2 regions of the Lysobacter sp. A421 genome follow, and region 2 is predicted to be linked to the other one. Evidence: predicted binding sites of a transcription regulator. Region 2 holds the regulator's gene; the other holds the start of a gene.
What was found. The regulator FliA, encoded in region 2, starts transcription of late flagellar genes. The targets are predictions, from matches to a motif close to TAAAGTTTNNCNNNCNNNGGCCGATAA.

Region 1: ACW7G6_RS12935 (HDOD domain-containing protein) is a predicted target of FliA. The motif match lies at 4,911-4,937, and genes of this name have one in related genera.

What each region holds. Positions count from the first base shown of each region.
Region 1 is NZ_JBSVRL010000005.1:56,346-67,887, reverse strand. It holds gene ACW7G6_RS12955 (glycosyltransferase family 2 protein) at 1-700, shown strand, start outside; gene ACW7G6_RS12950 (CBS domain-containing protein) at 660-1,088, shown strand; gene ACW7G6_RS12945 (AsmA family protein) at 1,129-3,132, opposite strand; gene ACW7G6_RS12940 (peptide chain release factor 3) at 3,220-4,824, opposite strand; gene ACW7G6_RS12935 (HDOD domain-containing protein) at 4,985-6,106, shown strand; gene ACW7G6_RS12930 (peptidoglycan DD-metalloendopeptidase family protein) at 6,120-7,067, opposite strand; gene ACW7G6_RS12925 (phytase) at 7,064-8,185, opposite strand; SAM riboswitch class I at 8,338-8,462, shown strand; gene metX (homoserine O-succinyltransferase MetX) at 8,527-9,597, shown strand; gene metB (cystathionine gamma-synthase) at 9,594-10,832, shown strand; gene ACW7G6_RS12910 (homoserine dehydrogenase) at 10,829-11,542, shown strand, end outside.
Region 2 is NZ_JBSVRL010000005.1:164,825-176,366, reverse strand. It holds gene ACW7G6_RS13495 (methyl-accepting chemotaxis protein) at 1-334, opposite strand, end outside; gene ACW7G6_RS13490 (energy transducer TonB) at 529-834, shown strand; gene ACW7G6_RS13485 (chemotaxis protein CheW) at 946-1,482, opposite strand; gene ACW7G6_RS13480 (chemotaxis protein CheA) at 1,537-3,552, opposite strand; gene ACW7G6_RS13475 (response regulator) at 3,557-3,922, opposite strand; gene ACW7G6_RS13470 (STAS domain-containing protein) at 3,919-4,236, opposite strand; gene ACW7G6_RS13465 (chemotaxis protein CheW) at 4,310-4,918, opposite strand; gene ACW7G6_RS13460 (ParA family protein) at 4,915-5,685, opposite strand; gene motD (flagellar motor protein MotD) at 5,687-6,655, opposite strand; gene ACW7G6_RS13450 (flagellar motor protein) at 6,657-7,397, opposite strand; gene ACW7G6_RS13445 (chemotaxis protein CheA) at 7,425-9,227, opposite strand; gene ACW7G6_RS13440 (protein phosphatase CheZ) at 9,232-9,840, opposite strand; gene cheY (chemotaxis response regulator CheY) at 9,837-10,229, opposite strand; gene ACW7G6_RS13430 (RNA polymerase sigma factor FliA) at 10,286-11,038, opposite strand; gene ACW7G6_RS13425 (MinD/ParA family protein) at 11,035-11,542, opposite strand, start outside.

The DNA.
Region 1 (11,542 bases), 110 kb from region 2:
GCGCTTCGTCGGCCTGTGGCGCGAAGGCCATGATGATGTCTTTGGCACCCGGCTGGTTCGCGAGGGCGAGGGCTGGCTTAAGCGCGCGACGGCGCACGTGTTTTACCGGTTGATCGGGCGGCTGTCGAAGACTCCGATCCCGGCCGACACCGGTGACTTCCGCCTGTTGTCGCCACGGGCATTGGACGCGCTGCGACAGCTTCGCGAGCGCCATCGCTTCATGAAGGGCTTGTTCGGCTGGGTCGGCTTCAATCGCGTTTCGCTGCCGTACCACCGTGAGGCGCGGCTGGCCGGTGCGAGCAAGTTCAACCTGTGGCGGTTGTGGAACCTCGCCCTGGAAGGCATCACCAGTTTTTCCACCGCGCCGCTGCGGCTGGCGACTTACCTGGGGCTGCTGACGGCGCTGGTGGCGTTTGCCTATGGCGCGTGGGTGATCGGCAAGGCGCTGTTCTGGGGAGATCCGGTGCAGGGTTGGCCGACGATGATGGCGGTGATCCTGTTCCTGGGTGGGGTGCAGTTGATCGCGCTGGGACTGATCGGTGAGTACCTGGGCCGGCTGTACGAGGAATCGAAGCAGCGCCCGCTGTACCTGGTGGACGCCTGGCAGCCGGCGTCCGGGGTATGCTCGGAGCAGGTTCATCCCGTAGGAGGACAAGGCCATGCGCAACGTACGGCACCTGCTCGAAGCGAAAGCCTCTGAGGTTTATGTGATCGGCCCGGATGCGCCGATGATCGACGCGATCCGGCTGATGGCCGAGAAGCACATCGGTGCGTTGCTGGTGATCCACGATGGCCGGCTGGCCGGGATCGTGTCGGAGCGGGACTACGCGCGCAAGATCGTGTTGCAGGGGCGCTCGTCGGCCACCACACCGGTGCGCGAGGTGATGACCGTCGATGTGCTCACGGTGGGCCTTGATGACACCGCTGAACATTGCATGGCGCTGGTCACCAACCAGCGCATACGCCACTTGCCGGTGGTGGTCGAGGGCGAGGTGCTGGGGCTGGTATCGATCGGCGACCTGGTGAAGGCGGTGATCGAGGACCAGCAGGTCGAGCTGGACCAGTTGCAGCGATACATCGCCAGCTGAAGCACGGCCGCGGTGCGACCCGGCACGGGGCACGGCACCGCTACTTGGCGTACTTGCCGCCGCAGCCCGAATCCTCGCCGGGACCCAGTTCCAGCGTCGCCAGCAACGCGGCCGGTGGAGCGATGCTGCCCAGGGTCAGCGCGATCGCGGCGCGTAGGACGATCGCGCCCATGTCCGGGCGGAAGTCCGGGTCCCTGAATGTCCCATCGAGCAGTAACGGCGCGCGGAAGGCGAACAGGCTGCGGTCCTTCGGGCGCGGCTTGATGACAAGGTCCAATTGCTCGGTGTCGAGGTTGATCGTGCCTTCGCCGATCAGGATCGTGTCGGTGGTATCGACCGCGAGCGAGCGCGCCGTCATCACGCCGCCGTCGACCTTGAAGTCGCCAAACGCGCAGCGGATCGGGATCAGCTGGTCTCCGGTCAACTTGAACTTGATGATCTCCGCGATATCGATGCCGGCCATCTCCATCAGCAGGTTGCTGATCTTGCCTCGGCCGATGCCGAGTGCGACATCGCCGTCGCTGCTGCCCAGCATCGCGGCGATCGAATTGCCGCTGCCGTCCAGGACGGCATGGCCGCTGAGCTTGCCGATGGCGTTCTGGACCAGTTCCACCGTGGGCAGCAGCTTGCTGAGGGTCAGGCCGCTGGCGGCCACGTCGGCCTTGGTGTGGATGGTCGCCTCGCGCGCGTTCATGCGCACCGTCGAACGGATCTGGCCATCGGCGACGCCGAAGTTCAATGGGTCCAGCAGCAGCAGGCCGGCGTCGAGTTTCAGGTGCGCGTCCATGTCGTCCAGCGGCAGCGACGGCGAGTTGATGCGCGTGGCTTTCAGGCGCACGTCGGCGTCCATCGCGCGCAGTTTTTCGAGTTGGTAGGGCGTGTCGGGCAGCACGCGCGCGCTGGCTTTTTGTTGCGCCGCCTGGGCGGCGAGTTCGGGGTTGGTGGTCTCGCCATTGCCGGTCTGCGGCGCGCCGCCGATGAAGCCGGCGAGGTCGTCGAAATCCAGTCGCTTCGAGTGCAGGTTCGCGCGCAGGAAAGGCCGCTCGCCACCGGTGGTGAAGGCGGCATCGCCGCCCAGGTCGCTGTCGCCGACGGTGCCGGCGAACTTGTCGTAATGCCAGATGGTATTTGCACCCTTGATGTCGCGGGTCAGGCGCCCGTCGAGTGTGTAGGGCGGGGTTGGTGGCAGCGCGACGCCGATCAGCGGATACAGGTCTTCCAGGTTTTTCCCGGCAAGCGTCAGTTGCAGGTCGAAATCGCGCAGGCGCAACGGGTCGCGCAGGGTGCCGCGGGCATGGGCCTTGGTGGCACCGGCCTGTGCGTGGACGTCGATGTGGTACGGGGCTTCGGTGTCGCGCAACTCCAGCGGCGATTCGGCGCTGCCTTGCAGGGTGAACTTGCTGTCGTTCCATTGCCCGCCGCCGTCGACCTTGATCGGCGGGACGTTGCGCGGGTCGCGCGCCTGCGTGCTGGTCACATCGACCTTGATGTCGGTCTTGGCGGCGGCATCCAGGAACGTAAGCTTGCCGTCGTCGATCCACACGCGCCGGAACTGCAGGTCGGTATCGCCGCCGGTGCTGCCGAACTGCCAGTTGCCACCGCCTTTCGGGTTCGCTTCCAGGTTCAACCTGGGGGCGGCCAGGCGCAGTTCGGGAATGCGGACCTCGCCGCGCAACAGCCGGCGAAGGTCGATGCTGATGTCGAGCCGGTCGGCGGTCGCCATGGTCGGCTGCCGTGACCAGTCGGCGTTGCCAAAGCTCAGCTGGTCAGCGTGGATCGTCGGCACCCAGCCCAGGTCGACATCCAGGTCGCCACCGATCTTGAACTCGCGCCCGGTGCGCGCTTCGACCTGACGTTCGACCGGCCCCTTGAACCAGTTCCAGTCCCACAGCAGGATCAGCACGACCAGTGCCACTACCAGCACGCCCAATGCCGTCAGCCAAGGGTGGCGGCGCGGCTGTTGCCACCAGCGTCCAGCGTTGCCGGCGCCGGAGGTCTGGCCGCCGGGTTGCTGTGGCGCGTCCGCGGCTGCGGGGGCTGGCATCGGTCGGAACCCTCAGGAGGACATTGCTGTCCACCTTCGATACTGGCCGGTAAAGCGGGAGTGAATACGTTGTGGCGCGTTCAGTGGCTAGCTCACGCTCACCGCATGCGCCTGCTCGCGGGTGGCGAGGAATTCGACATCCGGCGCGCGCTCCTGCGCCAACTGCAGGTTGACCCGGGTCGGGGCGAGGTAGACCAGCTGGTCGGCCGCATCCAGGGCCAGGTGACTGGCGTTCTTGTCGCGGAACTGCTCCAGCTTCTTCTCGTTGTCGCAACGGATCCAGCGGGTGGTGGAGACGGCAACCGACTCGAAGATCGCGTCCACGCCGTACTCGGCCTTCAGCCGGTAGGCGACCACCTCGAACTGCAATACGCCGACCGCGCCGAGGATCAGGTCGTTGCTCATCAGCGGCCGGAAAAACTGGGTTGCGCCTTCTTCGCTGAGTTGGGCCAGGCCCTTCTGCAATTGCTTTAGCTTGAGCGGATCGCGCAGGCGCGCACGCCGGAACAGTTCCGGTGCAAAGTTGGGGATGCCGGTGAAGGTGATCGGCTCGCCTTCGCTGAAACTGTCGCCGATCGACACGGTGCCGTGGTTGTGGATGCCCAGGACATCGCCGGAGTAAGCGGTCTCGGCGATCTCGCGGTCGCTGGCCATGAAGGTCAGCGCGTTGGCGAGCTTGAGTTCCTTGCCGGTGCGCACGTGGAAGGCCTTCATGCCGGCGGTGAACTTGCCCGAGCAGATCCGCATGAAGGCGACCCGGTCGCGATGCTGCGGGTCCATGTTGGCCTGGATCTTGAACACGAAGCCGGTCAGCTTGTCTTCGGTCGGATCCACGTCACGGGTAGTGGTCGCGCGCGGCTGCGGGCTGGGAGCATGCTTGACGAAGAAGTCCAGCAGCAGTTGCACGCCGAAATTGTTGACCGCCGAGCCAAAGAACACCGGGGTCTGTTCGCCGGCGAGGTATTTGTCCAACTCGAACGGATGGCTGGCGCCCTGGACCAGCTCCAGCTCCCCGCGTGCCTCGGCCAGCGCCGCAGCGCCGATCCGCGCTTCCAGCCCGGGGTCATCGATGGAGGAAAAGATGGTCGAATCCTGGCGGGTGAAGTTGCGCCCCTGCTCGTACAGGTGGACCTCGCCGGTCACCAGGTGGACCACGCCCTTGAGCCGCTTGCCCATCCCGATCGGCCAGGTGACCGGTGCGCACTGGATGCCCAGCACGCTCTCGACCTCGTCGAGCAGGTCGATCGGGTCCTTGCCGTCGCGGTCCAGCTTGTTGATGAAGGTCATGATCGGCGTGTCGCGCAGCCGGCAGACCTCCATCAGCTTGATCGTACGTTCTTCCACGCCCTTGGCCACGTCGATCACCATCAGCGCCGAGTCGACCGCGGTCAGCACCCGGTAGGTGTCCTCGCCGAAGTCCGCATGGCCCGGGGTGTCGAGCAGGTTGACGATGTGCCCGTTGTAGGGGAACTGCATCACCGAGGAGGTCACCGAGATGCCGCGCTCCTGCTCCAGCTTCATCCAGTCGGAGGTGGCATGGCGGGCGGCTTTGCGGCCCTTGACCGAGCCGGCCATCTGGATCGCGCCGCCGAACAGCAACAGCTTCTCGGTCAGCGTGGTCTTGCCGGCATCGGGGTGGGAAATGATGGCGAAGGTGCGGCGGCGCAGCGCCTGCTGGGAAACATCGGACATGGGGACGGCGCGCACGGGCACGCCAGCAGAGCGGGGAAGGACGCAATTATAGGGGGTGGCGAATGTGACCGGGGTCCGGACGGCCCTAAAGTCCGGCTGACGCCGGCCGCTACCGCGGTTGGGCGGACGATTCGTTCGCCACGTCCATGGAGAATTATCAGTGTTCATAGTTATTGCCGGTGAGGATGCAGGACAGGCCGATGAGCTGAAGTTGGTGCTTGCCGATTTCGGACTGGATTGGCAGGTTGAGTGCGTCGCTGACGCTGCCGCCGTCATTACCCTGGGCCGGCAGGTCGACGTACTGGTCACGGACCTGGGCTTGCATGGCTCCCACGTGCTGACCGAGCTGCGGGCCAAGCACCCCGATGCGGTGCGGATCCTGCTGCTGGAGCGCGGGCAGGGTGGCGAGGCCATGCACGCCCTGGCTGGCGCGCACCGCGTACTGCACAAACCACTGGACGGCGGGGAGTTGATCGATGCGGTCGAGGGGTTCATCGATCTGCGGGAGTTGCTGGACAACGAAGAGCTCAAACGAAGTGTCGGGCAGGTCGAGTCGTTGCCGCCGGCGCCGCGGATGTATATCGAACTGGTGCAGCTGATGGGCGATCCGGATGTGAGCATGGCCGAGATCGCCTATGTGCTTTCACAGGATCCGGCGCTGGCGGCCAAGGTGCTGCGACTGTGCAACTCCGCATTTTTCTCCGCCGGACGGGAGATTACCGATATCCGTTCGGCGGTGACCCGCCTGGGAATGGGCATGCTGGGACAACTGGTCCTGGTCAGTGAGGCCTTTGGCGGATCCGGCGAGGAGACCACAAATGTTGACCGGGAGGCGATGCAATGGCGCGCACTGGCGACGTCGCGCCTGGCCCGGAAACTGCTGGCCGGCCCCAGTGCCGAGTTGGCGGCCACCGCCGGGCTGCTTGCCGAGGTGGGCCTGCTGTTACCCGGCATTGGTGGCGAGACCGACCCGGAACTTGCATCCGAGCCTGACGGCGATGCGGACATCAGTGCGGCCAGTCCGGGTTACGCCGAGGCTGGCGCGTACCTGCTTGGCCTGTGGGGGCTGCCGATGCCCATCGTGGAGGCCGTGGCCCATCAATCCCGGCCACGCCGCATGCGTTCCACCGGCTTCTGGGTCACCGGCGCGGTGCATGTCGCCGCCGCGCTGGTGCGCGACACGCCGGTGGACGAAGGCTACCTGCACGCGGTCGGCATGCTCGACAAACTTCCCAGGTGGCGGGCGATGTCCGAAGAGTTGGGCCAGGCGGAAGCGGCCTGATCCGGCATCGCGGTCACCCTCCGGCGACGTCGCTGCTCAACGCAGCGGCGGGACGCGATGGTTCAATCTCGACGCCCTGCATGCGAAATGGCAGTGAGACCAGCCGCATGCCACGGTTCACCTGCACGACGAAGTGCAGGTGTGGACCGGTGGTGAAGCCGGTGTTTCCCGACAGGCCGATTTGCTGGCCGGCGGTGACGCGTTGGCCGGCTTGGACCAGCACCCCATCGACCTGCAGGTGGGCGTACAGGCTCATCGCGCCGTCGTCGTGCAGCAGCCGGATGAAATTGGCGCGGCCGGCGTAGGCATCCCGGTCCAGGCTGGTGCGTTCGAAGCCCTCTTCCAGTTGCATCACCACGCCGCCACGTGCTGCCAGTACCGGTGTCCCGACCGGTACCGCGAAGTCGACCGCATAGCGATTTTCCGGGTCGTCGTGGCTGAAGGTTCCGCCATAGCCCTGGTCGATTTCCGCGGTGTCGCGCGCCACCGGCAGCAGGTAGGTGGTATCGCCAGGTGCCGCGCTCGGGTTGCCCGGCAGGCTGTCCATGCGCAGGTCGAAGTCCACCGGCTGGCCAGGATCGGTTGCTCGCAGTACCGACACCACGGTGCTGCCGCCGGTGGGAACCGTCGCTCGCGCCGGTAGTGCGGGATCGCTGGTGGTGTTGCGGTGGTGCCGGTAATGCAGCATCACCTCGATCGGACCGCTCAGCTGGTTGTCGGCCCAGACGTAGTACTCGCTGCCGCGTGCCTCGATCCGCAGCCGGGCGATCGCCGTGGGTTCGACGAACGCCGGAATCCTGCCGCTCTCCACCGGGGGAGCGGTGTCCCGGAGCTGGCGGTCGCCGTAATGGTTGACGCCGTTGGCATCGGTCCAGCGGTACAGGGTGCCGGCGAGCGCGATCGGAACGATGCCCATCAACGCGATCGCCAGGCCCGGAACCAGTCGCCGGGAGCGCGTCATCGGGCGCCAGTGCAATCCGCGGAAAGGCCAAGGGCATTGGCGATATCCGCCAGATCGAATGTGGCCACCGCTTGATCGTCATGTACGGCGACCAGCACGCCATCAGGAAATGCCCGCGTGCTGGCGGCGTGCAAGGCAATGCCGTCGGTACCGGAGGTCCGTTGGCCGTGGAAGCTGCCCACCGGACGCAGGCTGTTGCGTTCGAACACGTGGAAGCTCGTCAATGGATCGTGTTGGTCGACGGCAACCCAATACCCGGTGCCATTGCGGCACGGCCACAAGGCAATGCCCTCGGCATCGGCCGCAAATGTGCCCGACGGCAGGCTGACGCCGGTGTAGCGGCCGTCGAGGGTGTACTCGCGCAAGGTGGACATGCGGCGACTTTGGTTGCCGGAGGGATACGGGGCTGCGCCGGCTGCGGCAGCGCCATGCTCGTCGGCAATCAGCAGACGGTCGTGGGCGGCATCGCCGGCGATCGACTCGACCACCTGCAACGCCCCGGGCTCCGTGGTCTCGCCAAACGACCCGAGGTAATTAATCTGCAATTCACCGGTTGCATCGGTGTGCGCGTGGAAGCGGCGTACGCGCTGGTCGAGCTCGGGCAGCGGCGGCACGATGTCGTAACGCTCGCCGTACATGAAGCTGTCGGTGACGTAGATATCCATCTCGCCCGGTGCGGTGTCGTTGATCCACAGGCCGTAGGGGCTGCGCAGCACGTCCTCGCCGAAGCTTGCGAGGGGCTGCAGCCCCGGCAGGTCGAACACCTGCAGTCGGTGGTTGTCGCGTTCCACGACAAACAGGCGGTCGCCATGCACGGCCACGCCGTTGGGCCGGTTGAATTGTCCGGAGTTCTTGCCCTTGCCGCCGATGGTGCGCAACAAGGCGCCGCTGTCGACATCGAACACCATCAGCTCGTGGGTGGATTTGGCGCTGGCGATCAACCAGGTGCTGCCGTCGTGTGCGTGCCAGGTCGCCAGCGAATCCAGCTCGGCTTCCGGATACGGCTCGGAGATGTAGCGCTCTGCGACGGTGTGAAGCCCGGTTGTCGGGACGGAGACCGTGGCGCACGCGCTTAGCAGGAGCGCGGTGCAGGCGATGGCAAGCAGGCGACGGATCATGCGGCGGTATCTTCAATGAGGCGGGCGGCGATGGGGCGGCAGTGTAGTGGTTTGTCGGCAGCGCCGAGATCTCAGTAGCTGGAAGATCTTATCAATCGCTCAATCCGGATAAAGCGATTGACACTTCGAAAATACGCTGGCAGACTCTTTCGCATCCATCGAGACCGGCAGAGGGACAGGCCCTTTGAAGCCGGGGCAACCTAGCGCAGCGCAAGCGACGCGAAGGTGCCAATTCCTGCGGTACCCGGTCCTCTGGCCGGTCACCGGAAGATGGTTGTCCGGCTCGCCTCGGGGTGTGCCGGCCATCCTGCTCGATGGCTCCCGCCACTCCGGAAGCCGCCATGAGCCTGCAACTTGCCCCGTCTGCCACCCCGTTTGCTATCCCGTCGTCCCTGAACGTCTCAACCGATACCGCTGCGGCTGGCCATGCACGACGTGGCGAGATCCGGGTCGAGCTTGATTTGCGCCATGCCGGCCGACGCGCGCTGGTGGTGCGTTACGAGTGGATTGGCGACCCCGGGTTGCCGGTGGTGCTGGTGGCCGGCGGCATCTCCGCCGACCGCCACGTTGCTGCCAGTGCGGCCTTCGGCAATGCCGGCTGGTGGGACGCGCAGTGCGGTTCAGGCCGCGCGCTGGACCCCGGGCATCACGCCATTTTGTCCCTCGACTGGGTTGGCAGCGACGGTGCGTTGGACGCACCGATCGACCCGGCCGACCAGGCCGATGTGATTGCGGCGCTACTGGATGGCTTGGGCGTGGAGCGGCTGGCCGCCTTCATCGGCTGTTCTTACGGCGCCATGGTCGGACTGCAGTTCGCCGCCTTGTATCCGAGCCGGCTGCACCGGCTGGTGGCGATCAGCGGCTGCCATCGTTCCCATCCCTATGCCAGTGCCTGGCGTGCGTTGCAGCGACGTGCGGTTACGCTGGGTGCGTTGCAATGCGACGATACCCACGGGCTGGCCCTGGCGCGCCAGTTGGCGATCCTGAGTTACCGCACGCCGGAGGAGTTCGACGGCCGTTTCGGCGCCGCCAAGGTGGTCAATGGCCAGGTGCGCGTGGCAGCCGAGGACTATCTGGAGCACTGCGGAAACCACTACGCCAACCGCACCGCCGCGACCGCATTCGTGCGTTTGTCCGAGTCGATCGACCTGCAGGCGCTGTCACCGGAAACGGTGCGGGTGCCGGTGACCGTGGTCGCGGTGGCCGAGGACCGGTTGGTGCCGGTGGCCGACGCTTATGAGCTGGTCGAACGCCTGCGTGGCGAGACCCGCCTGCAGGTGTTGAAATCGCTGTACGGCCACGATGCCTTCCTCAAGGAACCCGAAGCGATCGACCGCATCCTGCGCGAGGCGTTGCTGGATGTCGCCGATGCACAGGCATCCGTCGAAGCCGACGCGCGGGCATCGGCATGAGCCTGCATTCGCTGGACTGTCGTCAAGGTCATCGTTCCACCACCGCGGTGCGTGCCGGCATCGACCGCGACCTCGCGTTTGGTGCGGTGACACCGCCGTTGGTGTTGTCGTCCAATTTCAGTTTTGCCGGCTTCAACGACAAGCGCACCTACGACTACACCCGCAGTGGCAACCCGACCCGCGATCTGCTCGGCGAGGCACTGGCCGAGCTGGAGGGTGGCGCAGGCGGTGTGATCACCGCGACCGGCATGGCCGCGATCACCCTGGTGCTGAACGCATTGCTCAAGCCAGGTGACCGGCTGGTGGTACCTCACGATGCCTATGGCGGCAGCTGGCGCTTGTTCGATGCGCTGGCAACCAAGGGTGCGTTCCAGTTGATCACGGTCGACCTGACCGATGCGCGCGCGCTGAGCGAGGCATTGGCGCAAAGCCCGGCATTGGTATGGATCGAAACGCCATCCAACCCGTTGCTGCGCATCACCGACCTGCGCTTCGTGATCGAGGCCTCGCATGCGGCTGGCGCGCGGGTGGTGGTCGACAACACCTTCCTGTCACCCGCGTTGCAGCAACCCATATCGTTTGGCGCCGACGTGGTGGTGCATTCGACCACCAAGTACATCAACGGTCACAGCGACGTGGTGGGCGGGGCGGTGATCGCCAAAGACGCCGAGGTGCACCAGACGCTGGCGTGGTGGGCCAATTGCCTGGGCATCACCGGTTCGCCGTTCGACAGCTTCCTGACCTTGCGGGGTCTGCGCACACTGGATGCGCGCCTGCGCGTGCATCAGGAAAACACCCTCGCCCTGGTCGAGTTGCTGGATGCGCACCCGGCCGTGCGCGTAGTGCATTACCCGGGGTTGGAGAGCCATCCGGGTCATGCTGTCGCGGCTCGCCAGCAAAGCGGATTCGGCGCGATGCTGAGTGTCGAGCTGGAACATGGTGAGACGGAACATGGCGAGCTGGATGCAGAAACAGCGGTACGCGCATTCCTGGATGGGCTGGAGTACTTCACCCTGGCCGAGTCATTGGGCGGCGTGGAAAGCCTGGTTGCGCACGCGGCGACGATGACCCATGCGGCAATGTCGGCCGAAGCGCGGACGAAAGCGGGCATCGGTGACGGGCTGCTGCGGTTGTCGGTCGGCATCGAGCATGTCGATGACCTGGTCGCCGACATCACCGCCGCGTTGGAGCGCGTGCAGGCGACGCTGGTCGACAACAAACGCGTGGCGAAATGAGCGCCGCGGCGGCAGTGCTCGCGCGGTCACCGGAGGCTGTTGCGGCCTACCGACCGGGACCCGCGCGGCTGGCGTTGCTCGGCACCGGCAATGTCGGCAGCGCCGTGCTGGCCCGGCTGTCGGGTTGGGCCGGCACGCCGCTGGGTGATCGCGTGTTGCTGGTTGTGGTGGCCAACTCACGCATGGGGTTGCATGACGACGGGGGGCTTTGTCCCAGTCCCGATGGATCATTCGGCGCTGCGGCCGTGCAGTCACCGCACACGCCTGCGTCCATGGCGAATGCGTTAGATCTCGACCACGTCGCGCCCGGTCTGGGTAACAGTGGCCCGCGCATTCTGGTTGACGCCACTGCCAGCGAAGCGGTGGCAGAGCGCCATGCCGAATGGCTTACCCGCGGCATCCACGTAGTCACCGCGTGCAAGCTCGGCCAGGGCGGCTCGTTGTCACGGTGGCGCAGGATTCGCGCGGCTGCCGCGCACGGTGGTGCCTGCTACGGCGATAGCGCCACGGTGGGCGCGGGCTTGCCGCTACTGCGTTCGATCCGCGAGCTCCAAGCCGGCGGTGACGGCATTCATGCGATCGCCGGGGTGCTGTCGGGTTCGTTGGCATGGCTGTTCAATCATTACGACGGCGAGCGTCCGTTTTCCGGCTTCGTCCGCCAGGCACGACAGGCGGGTTACACCGAGCCCGACCCGCGCGAGGACCTGTCG
Region 2 (11,542 bases):
CCAGTTGGGTAGTCGCGGTGGAAGCGGCGCCGGCGATCTCCTGCGCGGGCACGTCCTGTTTGGCCGAGACCCGGGTGCTCATCTGGCGATGGGATTGCATGGCCAGCATCGAGCGCTGCAGGTGCGACAAGCCCTCGACGGCCGTGCGCTGCTGCTTCACTGCCTTGATGTCGATGTTGGTGCGCACGACCAGGATGCCGGCCAGCAGGCCGCAGGTCAGCATGAACGCAGCACCGATGACCAATGCCTTGTGGCCGAAGCGCAAGCGCGCCATGAGCTGCATGGCTGGGGCCAGGGCGCGGTCCAGCAAGGAGGGAGTGGGGCGAGTGGACATCGGAGACCTCGGGTAGTGAATCGTTTGATCGACCCCCGGGACAACGGCTGGCTGAACGAGAACTTTAGCGATCACTGGCAAATCCGCGTGGAGCTAAAGAAACCTCCGTGCTGGCCGATGTGTGGAAGTACAGCGGGAGCATGTGTTCCCGTCCCCACCCGATCCAATACGTCCCCACACTCAGGAGTCCTCCCATGCCCCGTTACCAGGTCCTTGTCATTGCCGCGCTGGCACTGGCGTTCGCCCTCCCGGCCCAAGCCTCTCTCAGCCCGATCAAGCGTGTGGAGCCGACCTATCCCGCCGAGGCGGCTCGCAACCGTACTGAAGGGTTTGTCGAAGTGGAGTTCACCGTGGGTGCCGACGGCAGCGTGGAGAGCGTCTCGGTCGTCAACGCGCGTCCGTCGCGCACGTTCGAGTCGGCCGCGGTGAGCGCGGTGAAGCAGTGGACGTTCGAGCCGGGTGGTGGTCGTGGCAAGGTGCGCCTGGACTTCACCCTCTGAAGGCCATCGCCTTATGCCCGTGCGCTTCGGCGCCGCACAAAAAACGCGCCGAATCCGGCGCGTTTTTTTTGTGGGATCCTGCAGTGAAACTTGCAGCTGACCGAAGATTGGCTACTGCAGTGCTGCAGCCTCTGCCACCAGGCCCATCTCGGTGCTGGTCATCAGGCGCTCGATATCCAGCAGGATCAACATGCGCTCGTCGAGCGTGCCGATGCCGGTCAGGAACTGGCGATCGATGGTCGCGCCCAGTTCGGGCACCGGGCGGATCTGGTCGCTGCCCAGGCGGATGACGTCCGAGACGCTGTCCACCACGATGCCGACGATGCGATCGGAGACATTGAGCACGATCATCACCGTCACCGCGGTGTAGTCGGCGTTGGCGAGGCGAAACTTCAGGCGCATGTCGATCACCGGCACGATCGTGCCGCGCAGGTTGACCACGCCCTTGATGTAGTCGGGCGCGTCGGGCAGACGGGTCACGGCGTCGTAGCCGCGGATCTCCTGCACCTTGAGGATGTCCACCCCGTACTCTTCCTCGCCCAGGGCGAAGGTGAGGAACTCGCTGTTGTCGGTGTCGGCATCCAGCCCCGGTTGGGTGTACGTGGCGCGCGGGGCAAGCAGGGTGCGGTTGGGCGTGGAGTCGGTCATGGGATGTGTCCTTGGTGCAATCCGCGGCGGCGGCAATGAATGGGGCGGGCAGGGTCAGGCGGCGACGGGCAACGGAGTGCCGGTCGCGATGCCGGCGGCGTCGATGATCAGCGCGACGCGGCCGTCGCCCAGGATGGTCGCGCCGGAGATGCCCGGGATCCGGCGGTAATTGGCTTCCAGGTTCTTCACCACCACCTGCTGCTGGCCGAGCAGTTCGTCCACTTCCAGTGCCAGGCGGCGGCCCCCGCTCTCCACGACCACCGCGATCGGTGCGGCGGTCGCATCGGCCGGTGGCAGCCGGTATTGCTGGCGCAGGTTGACCAGCGGCAGGTAATCGTCGCGCACATGCAGCACACGGGTGTCGCCGGCGATCGTGCGCACCTCGTGCGGCTGGGGCTGCAACGACTCGACCACCATGTTGAGCGGCAGGATGAACACCTCGTCACCGACCGCGACCGACATGCCGTCCAGGATCGCGAGGGTCAGTGGCAGCCGGATCGACACGGTGGTGCCGACGTGCTTTTCGCTGCGGATCTCAACCTGGCCACCCAGTGCCAGGATGTTGCTCTTGACCACGTCCATGCCGACGCCGCGCCCGGACAGGTCCGACAACGCATCGGCGGTGGAGAATCCGGGGTGGAAGACCAGGTCCCAGACCTGCGCATCGGTCGGATTTTCCGGCAGCGGCAGGTTGCGTTCGGCCGCCTTGCGCACGATGCGGTCGCGGTCCATGCCGCGGCCGTCGTCGCTGACCTCGATCAGGATGTGGCCACCCTGGTGGGCAGCGTTCATGGTGATGGTGCCGGTCTCGTCCTTGTTCGCGGCGCGGCGCTCGTCGGCGGACTCCAGGCCGTGATCGATCGCGTTGCGCATCAGGTGCACCAGCGGGTCGACGATCTTCTCGATCATGCCCTTGTCCAGCTCGGTGGCCTCGCCGAAGGTGCGCAGGCGGACCTTCTTGTCGAGCCGCGAGGCCAGGTCGCGGACCATGCGCGGGAAGCGGCTGAAGGCGAACTCCACCGGCAGCATGCGCACGCTCATCACCGCTTCCTGCAGGTCGCGGGTGTTGCGGTCGAGCTGGCCGAGCCCGGTCAGCAGGGTTTCGTTGGCCACCGGGTCCAGGTTTTCGGAGCGCTGGCGCAGCATCGCCTGGGTGATGACCAGTTCGCCGACCAGGTTGATCAGCGCATCGACCTTGGCCACGGCGACGCGGATGGAGGTGTCGGCGTCCGCATTGGCGGCGCGGGCGGCGCCCGGCGCGCTGGCGTTGGCAGGGGATTCGCCGTCGGACGACGCGGCGGCAATGCCGGGTGACGCCGTCTGCACCGACGTGCTGGCGGCGACGGCCTCGATCGACAGCGCGCATTGGTCGTCGACCCACGCAAACGCGTCGTCGATGGCGGCACGCGGCACGCTGCCCGGCAGCATCAAGTCCCAGGCCAGGTGTGCCTGGAACGGGTCGAGCAGATCGAACGCCGGCAACTGGTCGTCCAGGCAGGTGGCGGTCAACTCGCCGTGGCTGCCCAGCTCGCGCAGGATCCGCAGCGGGTCGTTGCCGGTCATGAACAACGAGGTTTCCGGGCGGAACCCGATGCGCCAGTGTTCGGGGTCGCCCATGTCGCCGGTCTTTGCCGCAGCGGCAATGGCCGGTGCAGCGCACGCCTCGCTTGCCAGCAGTCGATCCAGTCCGGAACGCGCGCGACTCATGGCCTGCTGGTCGACCTGTCCGCCGTGTTCGGCCACCGCGAGCAATCCCCGCAGTACATCCACCGCGTCCAGCAACGCATCGATGGCGACGTGGTCGAGATAGCGATGGCCAGAGCGGGTCTCATCCAGCAATGTTTCCAACAGGTGGGTCAGGTCGGTGACGTCACCGAAGCCGAACGTGGCCGCCCCCCCTTTGATCGAGTGCGCGGCGCGGAAGATGACGTTGATGGTGTCACCGTCGGCGAGGCCGGGCTCCAGATCCGGTTCCATCTGGGCTTCCAGGCGCAACAAACCCGCTTCCATGGCTTGCAGCCCTTCACGGCTTTCCTCAAAGAACGCGGCGTGGAATTGGGTGATGTCCATGGTGTCAGGCGAGAACCTTGCGAACCGTGGCGAGCAACTGCTCGGGATCGAACGGTTTGACCAGCCAGCCGGTGGCGCCGGCGGCGCGGCCTTCCTGCTTCTTGTCGCCACCCGACTCGGTGGTCAGCATCAACAGCGGGGTGAACTTGTAGCCGGGCAGCTGGCGCAGCTGGCGGATCAATTCGATCCCGTCCATGCGCGGCATGTTGACGTCGGTCACCACAGCGTCGAAGTGGGTGGTCCTGGCGATATCCAGTGCAGCCTGTCCGTCTTCCGCCTCGTGCACGGTGTAGCCGCCCGACGACAGGGCAAAGGCGACCATCTGCCGCATGGAAGTGGAATCATCGACGATCAGCAGCTTGGCGCTCATGCGGGATCTCCAGTGTTTTCAAGGTCGCCAGCCGTTCCAACCGGTGCACCGAGCCCCAGCATGTCGGTCAGCGCGAGCACGCGTGCCGCGTCCATCAGGGCAGGCGAGGCCAGGGTGATGGTGGTGCCGTGACCGGCGTTCGCGCGGTCGCGGATGAAGGCGTGCAACAGCTGCAGGCCGGCGGTATGCACACGCTCTACCCGGTCGCCAGTCAATGCCAGCATGCCGGCACGGTTGAGGAGCGGCGCGAGCGTCGCCCGTAACGCTTCGACGTGCTCGATACCCAGGTCGGGTTGTAACGATATTTCATTCATGAAATGGGTGGCCGTTGCAGTCAATGGCTGCAGTCAATGGCGTTAACGGCGCAGTGCGCGGGAACTTGAAGATTCATTCAAACAACGCGTTGGCATCCAGCAGAACCGTTGGGGCGCGGCCGACCCGGGCGACACCGAGGACCCCGCCAGGGTCGTTGCCCGGTAGCGGCGGCTCGATATGCTCGCGCGCCAGCGTCACCACGTCCTCCACCGCCGAGACCAGCACGCCGATCAGCTCGTCGTCGCGCTCGACCACGATGATGCGGACGTTCTCGTCGGTGGTGACTTCACCGGTACCCAGCCAGCGGGCTAGATCGAATACCGGCACGATGCGTCCACGCAGGTTCATGACGCCCAGCATCGCGCGGGAGGTGCCGCGCATGGCAGTGATGGTGGCCATGCGTACCACTTCCTGCACCCGCAGCAGTTCAAACGCGTAGTGGTCGCTGCCCAGGGAGGCGCGCAGCCAGCGATGCCCGGCCGTGGTCGCCCGCAATGGCGGCGCTACCGTGTCCGGTTGATGAGCCGGTGCTGGCGCCGGGCGGGCCGGAAGTCGTGCCGACTCCACCTCTGGCGCGGGCGCAAGTTGGAGGACGGGCACTGGTGCAGGCACGAGCCTGGTGGCCGCCTGGAGCGGTGCCAACAGCTCGTCCAGGTAACTGTCCACCATCTGTGAGCTCATGCGGCCTCCTGTTGCTGCGGTATTGCATCCAGCAACCAGTTCAGTGCCGAGCGGTACGCTTGCGCACCGCGGCCGCTGGGTGGCGTGGCCGCCGTCAGCCCCATGGCATCGCGCAGACGGGTATCCATTGGCACCGCCTTGGGCCAGACCAGCGCCTCGTAGCTGTCATGCAGTTGTTCCAGGATGCGTACCCCGGCGCGGGTACGCCGGTCATACAAGGTGGGCAGGATGTGCCGTGGCAACGGGCGTCGACGCGACCGCTCGACCATGTCCGCGGTGCGCAGCATGTCGGTCAGTCCGTGAAGCGCCAGCGGGTCGGTCTGCGTGGGCACCACCAACCGGTCGGCGGCGGCCAGTGCGTTGACCATCAGCAGCCCAAGCGTCGGTGGGCAGTCGAGCAGGACATGGTCATAGCCACCACGCGTGGCATGCAGCGCGCGCGCCAACGACAGGCCCAGGCCGGGCTGGGTGGCTCCACGGCGCTCCAAGGTCGCCAGTGCAGGCTGTGCCGCCACCAGCTGCAAGCCGTCGATCGGGGTACTACGGGCAAGGGTGGACAGCTCCACGCTCCGGCTGGAGAAAATGTCGTGGGTGCCCGGCGGCGTCGGGTCCGATGGCACCCCGAAAGCACGTGTCAGTGACGCATGCGGGTCCAGGTCGATCAGCAGTACCCGGTTGCCCTTCTCGGCCAGTCCACGTGCCAGGCACAGCGACGTGGTGGTCTTGCCCACCCCGCCTTTTTGATTGGCAATGGCCCAGGTCTGCATGTCAGCCGGCTCCGGAGTTCGGGTTGGGGCGCGCGACCGTCGCCATCGTGGAATCAGGTGTTGCGCCGGCGGCTACTGCCGGCGCCAAGGGGGCTGTGATGGCATCCGGCCCCTGCGGCGAGGCCAGGATGACCAGCAGCACGCGGCGGTTGGCGTTACGGCCCTCACCCGTGGTGTTGTCGGCTACTGGCTGGTATTGACCGTAGCCGACCATGGCCAGTCGTGTCGCCTCCACGCCGGCATCGATCATCTCGTGCACCACACTACCGGCGCGCGCGGCCGACAATTCCCAGTTGGAAGGGAAGCGCGCGGTGGCGATCGGCACGTCGTCGGTGTATCCCTCCACCCGCACCGCGTTGGGTTCATCGCGCAGGACGTGGGCCAGCTTGCGGATGGTTTCCACCGCCAGCGGACTGGGTGTGGCGATGCCGCTGGCGAACAGGATGTCACTCTGGATCTCCACCTCCAGGAACATCGGCCCGCGACGCACGGTGACCAACTTCTCGCGCACCAGTTCCGACAGCGCGTCCTGGATACGCTGGCCGAGCAAGTGCAGGTCAGCCTGACGCCGGTTTTCGACCTCGGTCGTCGCCGCTGCGGCAGCCGCGGCCTGCCTGCTGCGCGCCTGCTGGCCGAAGGTTGGCATGTCCAGCACTTGCAACATCCGCGGTGAGTTGATCGGGGTGGCGGCGGCCGGACCGGCCTTGGAGGCAGCGGTCTGGATCGACGGACGGTCAAAAGAGGAGCCGCGCAACTGGGTCTCGCCAAGCTGGATCGGGCTGATGGTTCGCGGCGCGCCGCCGAAGGCGGAGGACAAGGAGTCCGCCAGGACCCGGTACTTGCCTTCATTAAGCGAGGAGATCGCGTACATCACCACGAAAAATGCCAACAGCAGCGTCAGCAAGTCGGCGTACGGGATTGCCCACGCCTCGTGGTTCTGATGTTCCTCATGCTGGTGTCGGCGTGCCATCTCAGTGTACGAAGCCGTTCAGCCGGATCTCGATGTTGCGCGGATTCTCGCCCTGGGCAATGGCGATCAGGCCTTCGATGATCATCTCGCGTTCTTCGGTCTGCTGGTTGATCAGGCCCTTGAGCTTGCTGGCGGCCGGCAGCAACGCCAGGTTGGCGGTGCCGATGCCATAGATGGTGGCAGTGAACGCGGCCGCGATGCCGGCCCCCAGCTTGCTGGGATCGGCCAGGTTCTTCATCACCGCGATCAGGCCCATTACCGCACCGATGATTCCCAGGGTGGGTGCGTAGACGCCCATGCCCTCGAACACCTTTGCCGCCGCCAGGTCGCGGCTGGATTGTCCGTACAGCTCGATCTCCAGCATCTGCCGAATCGTCTCGGGCTCCAGTCCGTCAACGACCATTTGCAGGCCCTTGCGGACGAACAGGTCCTCTTGCGCGGCGATCTCGGGTTCAAGCCCGAGCAGCCCCTGGCGGCGCGCGACCGTGCTCCATTCGACGATCCGGATGATCATGGCGCGGCGGTCATGCGCGGGTGGCAGGAACACCCAGCGCACGATCTTCATCGCGCGCATGAAGGTGTCCATCGGTGTCTGCACCAGGATAGCGGCCAGGGTGCCGATGATCACCACCACGAATGCTGCCGGCGACCACAGTCCCGACAGGCCCGCGCCCTTGAGCAGGCTGCCGCCGACGAGGGCGAACAACGCAAGTACGGTGCCGATGACGCTGAGTCTGTCCATACTGTCCGTTAACGGTGCTGGTGGGGATTACTTGAGTCGCGACGTGCCACGCACGCCGGTTCGATACAGCGCGTCCACGTCCAGGATCAATGCCATCCGGCCGTCGCCAATCAGACTGGCGCCGGCATAGCCCGATAACCCGCGCAAGGTGCGTGGCAAGGCCTTGATCACCACTTCCTCGCGACCGCGCACGCGGTCTACCGACAGGCAGAATCGCTGCTCGCCGGCTTGCAACACGACCACGGTGCTGCCCGCAGTCGCCTCGGGTTCGACACCCAGCCAGCCGCGCAGGCTCAACAGCGGCACCGGTTGTTCGCGCAGGTCGAGTACCTCCTGGCCATCGATCGACATGGGCGCTCCGGGCAGTTGCGCAAGCACCTCCATTACCCGGACCAGGGGCAAGGCATAGACGTCGTTGTCGACCTCCACCAGCAAGGTCGGAAGAATCGCCAGGGTCAGCGGTACCTGGATTACGAAGCGCGAGCCGTGCCCAGGTTCCGACTGGATCTGGACCCGGCCGGACAACTCGTGGATGCGTGATTGCACCACGTCCATGCCTACCCCGCGCCCGGACAGGTCACTGACCTCGGCGCGGGTGGAGAAGCCCGGCAGGAAAAGCAGTTGCAGGCACTCGTCCGGCGACAGTCTGGTTGCGGCGTCGGCATCGACCAGGCTTTTGCGCACGGCAATGTCGCGGATCCGGTCCGGGTCGATTCCGGCGCCGTCATCGCGGACCTCGATGACCACGTGGTCGCCTTCCTGCTGTGCGGACAAGCGCACGTGGCCTTGCTCGGGCTTGCCTGAGTTGCGCCGCGCCTCGGGTGACTCGATGCCATGGTCGATCGCATTGCGCACCAGGTGCACCAGCGGGTCGGCCAGCGCCTCGACCAGATTGCGGTCCAGCTCGGTCTCCGCGCCAACGACTTCCAACTCGACATTCTTCTGCAGTTGCCGCGCGACATCGCGGGCGAGCTTGGGAAAGCGGGCGAACACGCGGCCGACCGGCTGCATTCGCGCCATCATCACCGCTGACTGCAGGCGCGAGGTCGCGCCGTCCAGCGCGCCGACCGCGCGATCGAGTTCCTCGTCATGCAGTCGCGGACGCAAGGTCTTCAGGCGGTTGCGCGCCAGTACCAGCTCCCCGACCAGGTTGACCATGGTGTCGAGGCGGCGCACGTCGACACGCACCGTCGGCTCGTCCTGGTGTGCCGGGGCGGCAGGCTTGCGCGGCTTTGGCGGGCCGGGCGCCGCCGGTTGAGCCGGTGGTGGCGCGAGCACGGCTGCAGGGATGGCCGCAGGCGGCTCCGGCGTCGCTGCAGGCGGCACCACGCCGGGTGTGCCGCCGCTGCCGTGCAGGCTGTCGAGCAATGCCTCGAAGTCGAGCTCATCCAGGTCGTCGCCGCCGGGGGCGGCTGGCGATTTGATGTCGTGGTTTGCCGGAGTTCCGGTCATGCCCGCATCGACCCGCAGGCTGTCGATCAATGTTTGGGGTGCGGGCGTCATCGGCTCGCCGGCGGAGACGCAATCGAGCATGTCGACCAACAGGTCCAGGGCCTGCTGGGAGCCGTCGAAGGCAGCGGCATCCAGCACCGCATCGCCGGTACGTGCCAGGTTCAGTCGATCCTCCACCGCGTGGCAGATCGTCACCATGGCCGGGAAATCCAGGAATCCGGCGCCACCCTTGATGGTGTGGAAACCGCGGAACACCGAGTTCAGGCATTCACGATCGGCGGGGGCGTGCTCCAGTGCGACCATCTGCTCGCCAAGCTGATCGAGGATCTCGCGCGCCTCGACCAGAAAGTCGGCGCAGATGTCGGACGCGGTGTCCATGCCGCTACAGCCCCAGCGACGACAGCAGTGTGTTGGCGTCGTCCTGGCTGACCGGCTCCGGATCCAGGCCGGCGATCGCGGGGCCGTGGCCACGGTTGGAAGCTTGCGGCGCAATGCCGGACTCCTCCTGGCCGACCACCTCACCCAGCCCGACGTGCACGGCGCGTACCAGCGAGACCACGCGCAGGATGATCTGCCCGGTAAGGTCCTGGTAGCCCTGGGCGGCGGTCAGCTCCGACAGTCGCGAGCGGATGCCGAGCATGGCATCGCGTTGCGTATCGTCCAGCGGCGTGGGCAGCTGGCGCAGCAGCGCGCTGCATTCATCGACCAGGTCCAGCGAGCGCATGCTGGCGCGTTCGGTGAGGGTGACCACGTGCTCCAGCCGCGCGCAGGCGTCGGGCAGCGAGGTTGCATTGGGTTGCGCGTTGCCATCCTCGCCGAACGCCTGCTCCAGTTCGCGTGCGAGTCGGGACAGCCCCTGCACGAATGGTTGGGTACGCCATTGGATCAACGCATCGACGTTCTCTCGCCAGCCGTCATGGTCCTCGTTTTCCAATGCCCACAGCGCGGCGTGCAGGCGTTGGGTGATGACCTGCCGGTCGTCGCTGTTCACGCGCCCGCCCCGAGGCGCTCGAATACCTTGCCCAGCTTGTCGCCCAACGTCGCGGCGGTAAACGGCTTGATGACGTAGCCGTTCACGCCGGCTTGCGCGGCTTCGATGATCTGCTCGCGCTTGGCCTCGGCGGTGACCATCAGCACCGGCACCTTGGCCAATGCGGGATCCTTGCGGATCGCCTTCAGCAGGTCGATGCCGGGCATGCCGGGCATGTTCCAGTCGGTGATCACCAGGTCGAAGCTCGCCTTGTTCAGCTCTACCAGGGCGGTGGTGCCGTCGTCGGCTTCGGCCGTGTTGGTGAAGCCAAGGTCGTTGAGCAGGTTCTTGACGATGCGGCGCATCGTGGAGAAGTCGTCGACGATGAGGATGCGGATATTCTTGTCCATGGGTCTGGAGGCACTCGGGAAGCGGTTGAAAATGATGATTCGATTGCGGCGATGGTTCAGTCACTCGGGTCCATGGCGGTGTCGCGCCATTCGCCCAGTCGCGCGCGCAGCCGCAGCATCGACTGGCCGTGGATCTGGCACACGCGGGACTCGCTGATCGACAGCACGGCGCCGATCTCGCGCATGTTCAGCTCTTGCTCGTAGTACAACGACAGCACCAGCTGTTCGCGCTCGGGCAGCTCGCCGATGGCTTCGCCGAGTGAGTCCCGGAACTCGCCATAATCGAACGCGCGTGCGGGGTTGGCATCGCCAGCGGCGGCCACGCGCGGTTCGCCGTCGTGCTCGTCGGTGTGCGCATCAAGACTGATCAACTGGCCGCGCGAGGATTCCTCCAGCATGCGGTAGTACTCATCCAGGCCGATCTCCAACTCACCGGCAACCTCCTGCGCGGTGGCGGCGCGGCCGGTGGCCTGCTCAATCCGGCGGGTCGCGGCGATCACGTCGCGATAGCGGCGATGTACCGAGCGCGGCACCCAGTCGCCACGCCGGATTTCGTCGATCATCGAGCCGCGGATGCGGATCGACGCATAGGTCTCGAATGCCGCGCCCTGGTCGTCCTGGAAGTTTCGTGCAGCGTCCAGCAAGCCGAGCATCCCGGCCTGGATCAGGTCATCGACCTCGACGCTCGACGGCAATCGTGCTGCGAGGTGGTGGGCAATGCGACGGACCAGTTCGCCGTGGCGCTCGACCACTTCGGATGCATCCTGGCGCGGCAAGCTGGCGCGATAGGCAGCGGCGGCATGGCTCATGCGATGGCTCCCCGGGCGGGCGTGATCAACCGTTCCATGTAGAACTCGACATGCCCGCGGGGGCCTGGCGGGGACTGCCATTGGCCGGCGCGGCGGGTGATGTCACGGAACGCCATCGCCGAGGGACTGGACGGGAACGCCTGGGTTACCGCCTCCTGGCGCTGAATGGCGCGGCGCAACCATTCGTCGCGGGGAATCGCGCCCAGGTAGTTCAGGGTCACGTCGAGAAATTTCGATGCGACCCGCTCCAGCTTGCCAAACAGCTGGCGGCCCTCGCCGGGGTTGTTGACCTGGTTGGCCAGCACCTGGATGCGACTGACCCCGCGGTCGCGATTGAGCACCTTGATAAGCGCATAGGCATCGGTGACCGAAGCCGGCTCGTCGCACACCACGACGATCACGTCCTGCGCGGCCTGGCAGAAGGTCAGCACGCTGTCGGCAATGCCGGCGGCGTTGTCGATCACCATGGCGTCGATTGGCAGGTCCAGCTGGCTGAAGGCATGC